Regions from separate parts of the Streptococcus pseudopneumoniae IS7493 genome, predicted to be linked through region 3. Evidence: predicted binding sites of a transcription regulator. Region 3 holds the regulator's gene; each other region holds the start of a gene.

Region 1 (3,285 bases), 530 kb from region 3:
CAAAGTCAGGTGAAGTCATCATGTTGACCACGTTGGTTGAACCAAGGTTGCATGATACGTCTGTTCCCATTTGAAGAAATTCTTGAGCATCATTGATCAAGCTTGGTTCTTGAACTTGAAGAATCTCAGAACACAAGTTACTCATGATAATCTTACCATCAACAGGATTTGCACGGTTAGCCGTATCAATGTTGACGACATAAGGGTAGCCAGACTCTTGTTGTAATTTAGAGATTTCAGTTTCCAAATCACGCGCCTTGATTTTTGTCTTGCGGATATTTGGATTTGCGACCAATTCATCGTATTTTTCAGTAATGTCGATGTAGTTGAATGGCACACCGTATTCTTTTTCTACAGAGTAAGGACTGAAGAGGTACATTTCTTCATTTTTACGAGCCAATTCGTAGAATTTATCGGGTACTACAACACCAAGTGATAGGGTTTTGACACGAACTTTTTCATCGGCGTTTTCTTTCTTAGTTGAAAGGAAGGCGATGATATCAGGGTGAAAGACGTTGAGGTAGACAACACCGGCACCTTGACGTTGCCCCAATTGGTTGGAGTAAGAGAAGCTGTCTTCAAAAAGCTTCATAACTGGAACGACCCCAGAAGCTGCTCCTTCATACCCCTTGATAGGAGCTCCAGCTTCACGAAGGTTGCTGAGGGTAATTCCCACACCACCACCGATACGTGAAAGTTGAAGTGCTGAGTTGATAGAACGTCCGATAGAGTTCATATCATCAGTTACTTGGATTAGGAAGCAAGATACTAACTCCCCACGGCGAGCACGTCCAGCATTCAAGAAGGAAGGAGTAGCAGGTTGGTAGCGTTGGTGGATGATTTCATTGGCAATATCGATTGCAACAGCTTCATTCCCATCAGCGAAATAAAGGGCGTTAAAGAAGACACGGTCTTCCATACTTTCAAGATAGTATTCACCGTCATTAGTCTTCAAGGCATATTGATTGTAAAATTTATAAGCAGCCATGAACGACTTGAATTGGAAGTTTTGATCTTTGATAAATTGTGACAATTCTTCCAAGAACTCTGGACGGTATTTCTTGATAAAGGCTGTTTCGATGTAGTTATGTTCAATGAGGTAGTTGATTTTATCTTTAATTGAATCAAAAACCATAGTGTTTGGAACGACATTTTCTTTAAAGAAGGCATCCAAGGCTTCCTTATCTTTATGAAGCATGATTTGTCCATTAACAGGACGGTTGATTTCGTTATTAAGACGGAAGTAAGTCACGTCTTCAAGATGTTTTAATCCCATAAAATTTCCCTTATCTAATTACAAAAGAAAGGCATCTAAGTTAGCCCTAGAAGCAGTTTCTTCTGGATGATGTACTAAGATTATGCTAATTGTTTCAGTTTTCCTGGTTGGAAACCTGAAAAGACTTCAGTTGGTGTTTGGATAACAGGAGCTGCGCTGAAACCGAGCTCTTTAACTTGATCGATGTACTCAGGCTGCTCATCAAGATTGATTTCACGATAAGAGACATTATTACTGTCCAAGAAACGTTTGGTCATTTTACATTGGACACAATTGTTTTTAGAATAAACGGTTACCATTGTGTAACTCCTCTTCAAAATTTAATACTATCTTAGTATATCAGAAAATAAAATTTTGTCAATGATTTGAACTAAATATAGTGGTCTTTTTTTATAGTCAAGCTCACAAAACACAATATGTAGTGTTTATTTTATAAAACAGCAATGATTATCCTATAAACTGTTTTTAAAGAAACTATATCCTGTGTTTGTTATCTAGGATAGAAGATTTTCAGCAAGTTATCTGAAAGGAAATTGAAGGAAAATCCAGAAAATGCTTGAAAAAAATCCTAGAAGATGATATAATACCAAATTGTAAGGGTTATCACATATAACTCAAAAAAGAAAGAACAAAAGGAGAGTCAAACTATGGCTTCTAAAGATTTCCACGTAGTGGCAGAAACAGGTATTCACGCACGTCCAGCAACATTGTTGGTACAAACTGCTAGCAAATTTGCTTCAGATATCACTCTTGAGTACAAAGGTAAATCAGTTAACCTTAAATCAATTATGGGTGTTATGAGTCTTGGTGTTGGCCAAGGTGCTGACGTAACTATCTCAGCTGAAGGTGCAGATGCAGATGACGCTATCGCTGCAATCTCAGAAACAATGGAAAAAGAAGGATTGGCATAAGGGAAATGACAGAAATGCTTAAAGGAATCGCGGCATCTGACGGTGTTGCAGTTGCAAAAGCATATCTACTCGTTCAACCGGATTTGTCATTCGAGACTATTTCAGTCGAAGATACAAACGCAGAAGAGGCTCGTTTGGATGTTGCTCTTGAAGCTTCTCAAAACGAGCTTTCTCTTATCCGCGAGAAAGCTGTAGGTACGCTTGGTGAAGAAGCGGCTCAAGTTTTTGACGCTCATTTGATGGTTCTTTCTGACCCAGAATTGATTGGTCAGATTAAAGAAACAATTCGTGCTAAGAAAGTCAATGCAGAAGCAGGTCTTAAAGAAGTGACTGATATGTTCATCACGATCTTTGAAGGCATGGAAGACAACCCATATATGCAAGAACGTGCAGCGGATATCCGCGACGTGACAAAACGTGTATTGGCAAACCTTCTTGGTAAGAAATTGCCAAACCCAGCTTCTATCAATGAAGAAGTAATCGTGATTGCGCATGACTTGACACCATCTGATACAGCTCAATTGGACAAAAACTTTGTAAAAGCTTTTGTAACAAACATCGGTGGACGTACAAGCCACTCAGCTATTATGGCACGTACACTTGAAATTGCAGCTGTATTGGGAACAAATAACATCACTGAAATCGTCAAAGACGGTGATATCCTTGCCGTTAACGGAATTACTGGTGAAGTGATTATCAACCCAACAGATGAACAAGCGGCAGAATTTAAAGCAGCTGGTGAAGCTTATGCTAAACAAAAAGCTGAATGGGCACTTTTGAAAGATGCTCAAACAGTGACTGCTGACGGTAAACACTTCGAGTTGGCTGCTAACATCGGTACTCCAAAAGATGTGGAAGGTGTTAACAACAACGGTGCAGAAGCTGTTGGACTTTACCGTACAGAATTCTTGTACATGGATTCTCAAGACTTCCCAACTGAAGATGAGCAGTATGAAGCATACAAGGCTGTTCTTGAGGGAATGAATGGTAAACCAGTGGTTGTTCGTACAATGGATATAGGTGGAGATAAGGAACTTCCTTACTTCGATATGCCACATGAAATGAACCCATTCCTTGGATTCCGTGCCCTTCGTATCT
Region 2 (3,285 bases), 860 kb from region 3:
CCTTGAAGGAAGGAGCGGCAACCCATAGGAACCTTGAAAGAACCTGTCAACTCGATAATCTTATCGTAAGACAAGACATCTGGGTACATCCGCTTGGTTGCACACTCAAGAGCCAACTGCTTAATGTCGTAGTTGGGAGTCCCTTCTTCTAAGTTGAGTCCTCTTTTAAGCGTGAAGATAAGTTTAGGGAAGATAGCTGTGCGGTGTTCTGAACCAAGTCCCTTGATTCGGATGTTCAAGATAGCTTTTTGAATTTCCCGCTCAAAACGATTGGTTCCTAGACCAAAACCGAGCGAAGTAAAAGGTGTTTGTCCATTTGAAGTGAAGAGGGTGTTGATTTCATACTCAAGAGATTGCATGGCATCGTAGATGTCCTTTTGCGTTTTCTTCCAAGCGTAATCTTCCCGTTTTTCAGGCAAGACCCACTCTTCTGCATCTTTGAGATGTTTTTGATAGTTCTTCTCTGCATAAGGCGCCAGGATTTCATCGATACGGTCAGCTGAACAGCCACCGTACTGGCTAGAAGCAACGTTGGCGATGATTTGAGAAATCTGTGCTGTCGCAGTCTGGATAGACTTGGGACTTTCTACCTCTGCATTTCCAATCTTAAAACCATTTTCCAACATCCCCTTGAAATCAATCAAACAGCAGTTGGTCATAGGGGTATAGGGACTGTAGTCCAAATCGTGATAGTGAATATCCCCCTTTTGGTGGGCATTGCCTACGTGCTTGGGAAGCATTTGCAGTCCGATTGATTTCCCAACAATGCCTGCTGTCAAATCACGCTGGGTATTAAAGACATCGCTGTCTTTATTGGCATTTTCATTGACAACTGCCTGATTTTTATTAAGAAGCTTATGAATACTAAAGTTGATATCTGTAGCTTTTGATCGCTCAAAATCCCTCTGCGTCCGATAAGTAATATACTCCTCAGCCAGCGCATATTCTTTGGCTTCAAGGAGTTCATGTTCTACGATATTTTGAATTTCATAAATCTTCACTCCCTTTGGAAAGCGACTATGAATTTCTGTGACAATTCGCTCGGTCAGAGCATTGAGGCGTTTTTCGACCAAGGGTGTCACATCCATAACCTTGTCTGCCGCCTTGTGGATAGTCTTGTCAATCTTGTCCACATCAAATACAACACGTCTCCCATCTCGTTTCTCGACGAAGAGAGTTGGCAAAATTGTAATTTTTTCTTCTAGTGCAATCATATGCATGCTCTTTTCTAAAATGTTCTTTCTAAAAAGTATTATACCACTCTAAAAAGAAAAATCAATATCTTGTGTTAAAAATCCTAAAATTTTTAAAAATACACAAGATATTGATTTGGTTATTTGATTTTATAGACTTTAAACTCTGAGTAATCTGTCTTTACTGGTTGATAATTTTCTTTTAAGAGTGTTTCTACTTCAGACCAGACTGGCACCTTGTCATTTACCACAATCACCTTGGGTTGTTTTTCTTTCAAGTCATTGAGTAGCTTATTCCGGTTTTCCTCAGTTGCTGTATAGTGCACGGGAGACAAAATCACCGATGGCGACAAGCGCTCACTCTTACGATAAAGAGTCGCAGTATCATCCCATGCATAGATAGCATCTTCCGTATTTGTCTCCTCTTTTACCAAATCAGCAAGACGATTACGTTCTTGATAAGGTACCGGATAAAGGACTAACTTCATCAAAAAAGGAATAGACAAAAGATAGACAAGCCCTAAAACTGGCAGATATAGATTTCCTTTGAAGAAACGACTCCATAGACTAACTGGCGTTTCTCTTCGTCTTCGTCTAACACTACGCCCCCTCTGTTGACTCTTAATATTGGTTACCAATAAAAGTAGAAAAACAGGAAAGACGACCATCAAACAGGAAGCGTGCAGAGGCTCCTGTGAAAAGAAAAGTAAAATCAAACCTAAAATTGTCACAAGACTTGCAGGAACCGAAATGACGTATAGTTTAGAGGGTTTGGATTGAAAGAGACCTAAAAAGATACAAACCACAAATCCCAAACCAAGGGACAACAAGCCATAAAAAGCCATATTCTCTAAAATTTTAGAAGTGAAATCAAAGCGAATACTGTCAATGGGATAGCGAATACCACTAATAGCATCCCCAAAACTTCCTGTTGCAACACTATAGTAGGCAGTTGGATAAAAGACAAGTGAAAAACCTAAAGCCACTGCAAGAAACTGATAAAACCCATGCACAAAGCGTCTATGCCCAAGGTTAAAGACCAACAAGCCTAAACTCACTACAGCAATAAACAGGAGCGATGATAAGGGAGCAAAGAAAAATCCGCCTGCCAAAGCTAGCCCAATCCGTACAAATCCCTTATCATGGTTTGGATTACTTAGATAAGCCGCAACTAAACTAAAGGCTGCGAATAAGAAAGGAAGCGCTAAAAGAGTCGCATAGCCTCCACCAAAAGCAAGACCTGTAACTAGCATGTAAAAAATAGTCACCACTTGTCCAGCTTGGTCTCCTTGATTTGTCAAGGTGTCCGCTGATCTAAAAAGGAAAAATCCGCCTGCTACCAAGGCTAACCACTCAAAGATGGCAAAGAAAAATCCGCCCTGACTCACGTAAGTCAGCAAATAATAAAGCAAACCTTGACTTCCATAATAGTCGCTGTAAATCTTCCCTGTCTGATGAAGCGCCCAACCTGCATAAAAATCCTGCACTTCCTGTGCACTCATTAAGTCGAGTAATAGCGGTACTCCTAGAGTTATCCCCGTTACAAGCGTACTCCATAGTAAAATTTTCACCAAAGGAAGACGCCTTGATTCACGATGATGCGATTCTTGTTCGATTTGGTATTCTAGAGGTTCACGATTCTCCTGATGAACTTCTTCTACTCTACCATACACACTCATATCGTTTCTCCTATTCAATTTATCTGTCTTAGTATATCAAAAAGTCCTAGGATTGTCAGCTTGCGATGGCTGTTTGAGTGATTTTTTGCATAGTTTCACAAAGGTTTCAATTTCTCGAAATCGGTGTAAATGTGTCTGTTTAAATGTTATGATATAATCCAATTCTTTCTGAGTCAGCATCGTCCCTCCCTATATCTTTCTATTCGTAAAAAGCAAGAAAAAGAGGACTCGGTCATTTCCTAAGTCCTAGATTTCTTATAAGATTGGGGCGAATAACTGGGCGATTTCTTTTACAAGCTTTTGATACCAGCTCGTTTTGATAGAATGGGGATAAACTTCCTGAGAATCTGCAAATATATTTTGAAAATCTCGGGCGATTTCCATTATAGAAGGAGTTTTATAGAGTAAGACTG
Region 3 (3,285 bases):
AATCGAGCTAATAGTTCTTGTTTCTTACGTTCTAGTTCCAGACGAGTTGCCTCGCTAGTTTCATTTTTATAATCTGGATTGCTCCACTTGGGTACATTGGACTTGGCAGGACTGGGGTTACTGCTTTTTTGAGCCTGATTCTTTTGCCCACGTTCACGAATGCGCAAGACTGCCTCTTCTGCCGAATGAATCTTTTGATAGGCATAGTCATTGGCTACCTTCATGGCATATTTCTCATTGATATTTGCCGAATCGACCTTATTAAAGGTCAATAAAAGAATGATATTGATGACTTCGTCCAGCAAACCCAAGCCAGCCATCTGTTGCAAGAGTTCTCTTTCTGTTTGGGTAATGGTTCCCTTGCGTGTTTTCTTGATTTCTGCCAAGAACTGCAGGGCAGTTTTACTTTTGGCCTCTTTGATAATGGTCGCTTCCTTAAGACTAAAGTCAGAGGAAACTGATTTTTGAGCAATTTTTTCACGCATGCGTTTGGTTGAAATAACCTGGGAAACAGCTGTTGACTTGGCCAATTGATAGGTTTCAAACCAAGTCCATTTCTTCTCCTCGGCAATAGCAAAGAGGTTTAAGACATCGGACTGCTCATCCGCAAAACGAAGTCCATCTCGAGCCATCAGCTGGCGAAAATGTTCCAAGTCAAAATCATTGGCCACTTTCTTCTTGAGACCAAGGTCTTCTTGACTGCCTAGTTCTGCCAATTCTGGAAAGACTTGATTAAGTGAGACAGGTATTTCTTCACCATCAGCACTTTCAACTTTCAAATCCTCCACAGCTACATCGCCAATCTTTTTCTCTAAAAGTCTGCGATACACAGGATGTTCCAAGAAGTCCTGACTAGATAGAGGAGCATGGAGGGCTAGTTGATAAACCTCCCCCTTTTGATAGAGGGTTAAGAGATTGAAAGCAGATAGGATTTTCAAGGATTTTAAAAGTCTGTCCATCCCAAAGTTGAGATGGTTGAGAATGCTTGAAAAGAGGTATTCCTTTCTGCCATTATCCCAAAAACTAATCGTATAAAGATAAAGGCTCAGTGCCTCCTGACCGATAATCGGGAGGTAGCACTGTACCAGAGATGAGGTATCTTGCGACACCCGATTATTCTTCAGATAAGAAAAACGGTCAATTGGCTTCATTTATCTTTCCTTTTTCTTTTTAGAGGACTGGGTGATTTGTTGGAGCAAACTCTCTAACTCACTAACATCCTTAAAACTACGATAGACACTGGCAAAACGTACATAAGTAATCTCGTCCAATTCAGCCAACTCCTCCATGACGAGTGAACCAATGTCCTCACTTTGAATTTCATTTTCATTTCGACCACGGAGTTTCTGTTCGATACGATTGACTACCATGTTGATTTCATCACTTGACACAGGACGTTTCTGGGCTGAGCGGATAATCCCATTAAAGATTTTATCTCTGGAGAATTGTTCCCGTGTGCCATCTTTTTTAACAACCACTAAGGTTCTTTCTTCTACTCGTTCGTAGGTTGTAAAACGGTGCTGGCATTCATCGCACTCACGTCTTCTACGAATGGTGTTCCCTTCTTCTGCTTGGCGACTATCGATAACACTTGACTTGGTAGCCCCACATTTTGGACAACGCATCCTTTCCCTCCTTATCGTTTTCTTTTCATTATACCATTTTTTAAACGATTCCCAAAACAATTCTTCTTTTTGCTTGACAAGTTTTTTGTTTTGTTGTATTATTTAATTAAGACAAAAGGATAGAAGAAAGGAGAACAAGATGTCCTGGACATTTGACAACAAAAAACCCATCTATTTACAGATTATGGAGAAAATCAAGCTTCAGATTGTTTCCCATACACTGGAAGCCAATCAACAACTTCCAACCGTGCGAGAGCTGGCTAGCGAGGCGGGGGTCAATCCCAACACCATCCAAAGAGCCTTGTCAGACCTCGAACGAGAAGGATTTGTCTACAGCAAGCGAACAACTGGACGATTTGTGACTGAAGATAAGGAGCTAATCGCCCAATCGCGCAAACAATTATCGGAAGAAGAATTGGAACACTTCGTTTCCTCCATGACCCATTTTGGCTATGAAAAAGAAGAACTACCAGGCGTAGTCGGCGATTATATTAAAGGAGTTTAAGCCTATGTCATTACTAGCATTTGAAAATGTATCCAAATCTTATGGAGCAACACCAGCCCTTGAAAATGTTTCTCTTGAGATCCCAGCTGGAAAAATTGTTGGTCTCCTTGGCCCAAACGGCTCAGGGAAAACAACCCTGATTAAACTAATCAATGGCCTCTTACAACCAGATCAAGGACGCGTCCTTATCAACGACATGGATCCAAGCCCAGCAACCAAGGCTATCGTAGCTTATTTGCCGGATACGACCTATCTCAATGAACAAATGAAGGTCAAAGAAGCCCTAACCTACTTCAAGACCTTCTATAAAGATTTCAATCTTGAACGCGCCCACCATCTACTTGCAGATCTTGGCATTGATGAAAATAGTCGTCTCAAGAAACTATCAAAAGGAAACAAGGAAAAGGTACAACTGATTTTGGTTATGAGCCGTGATGCTCGTCTCTACGTTTTAGACGAACCCATTGGTGGGGTAGACCCTGCTGCCCGTGAGTATATCCTCAATACCATTATCAACAACTACTCACCAACTTCTACCGTTTTGATTTCTACCCACTTGATTTCTGATATCGAGCCAATCTTGGATGAAATTGTCTTCCTAAAAGACGGAAAAGTCATCCGTCAAGGAAATGTAGATGACATTCGCTATGAGTCAGGTGAATCCATTGACCAACTCTTCCGTCAGGAATTTAAGGCTTAAGCAAAGGAGATTATTTATGTTTTGGAATTTAATTCGCTACGAATTTAAAAATGTTAACAAGTGGTATTTAGCCCTCTACGCAGCCGTGCTAGTCCTTTCAGTCCCCCTGGGAATGCAAGTACACTACTATTCTTATGTATCTTTCAAAGATAGCCAACCTTTCCTATTTATCTTTCTGGCTCTCGTCTTTGGTGGATTGATAATTACACTTGGGATTTCAACTCTTTTCTTGATTATCAAACGCTTCAAAGGTAGTGTCTATGATCGCCAAGGCTATCTGACTCTGACCTTGCCAGTTTCTGAGCACTATATCATCACTGCTAAATTAGTCGGAGCCTTCATCTGGTCTATACTTAGCTCGGCTGTACTGGCTCTAAGTACTTTTCTTATTGTGACTATAACGGTTCCAGAATGGATGTCACATTATGACTTGATCCCACTTCTAGGAACATACC

The links. Region 3 encodes NrdR, which represses ribonucleotide reductase genes. Its sites were predicted from a motif close to ACACNATATATNGTGT; they were not measured.
Region 1: a site for NrdR is predicted at 1,686-1,701, ahead of nrdH (glutaredoxin-like protein NrdH). Genes of this name have one in related genera too.
Region 2: a site for NrdR is predicted at 1,274-1,289, ahead of nrdD (anaerobic ribonucleoside-triphosphate reductase). Genes of this name have one in related genera too.

The regions. Positions count from the first base shown of each region.
Region 1 covers NC_015875.1:1,087,116-1,090,400, reverse strand. Annotated here, with positions in the region: gene nrdE (class 1b ribonucleoside-diphosphate reductase subunit alpha) at 1-1,276, opposite strand, end outside; gene nrdH (glutaredoxin-like protein NrdH) at 1,357-1,575, opposite strand; gene SPPN_RS05665 (phosphocarrier protein HPr) at 1,924-2,187, shown strand; gene ptsP (phosphoenolpyruvate--protein phosphotransferase) at 2,193-3,285, shown strand, end outside.
Region 2 covers NC_015875.1:284,100-287,384, reverse strand. Annotated here, with positions in the region: gene nrdD (anaerobic ribonucleoside-triphosphate reductase) at 1-1,214, opposite strand, end outside; gene SPPN_RS01670 (hypothetical protein) at 1,334-2,872, opposite strand; gene cls (cardiolipin synthase) at 3,128-3,285, opposite strand, start outside.
Region 3 covers NC_015875.1:1,618,981-1,622,265, forward strand. Annotated here, with positions in the region: gene SPPN_RS08265 (replication initiation and membrane attachment family protein) at 1-1,151, opposite strand, end outside; gene nrdR (transcriptional regulator NrdR) at 1,152-1,625, opposite strand; gene SPPN_RS08275 (GntR family transcriptional regulator) at 1,765-2,130, shown strand; gene SPPN_RS08280 (ABC transporter ATP-binding protein) at 2,135-2,830, shown strand; gene SPPN_RS08285 (hypothetical protein) at 2,847-3,285, shown strand, end outside.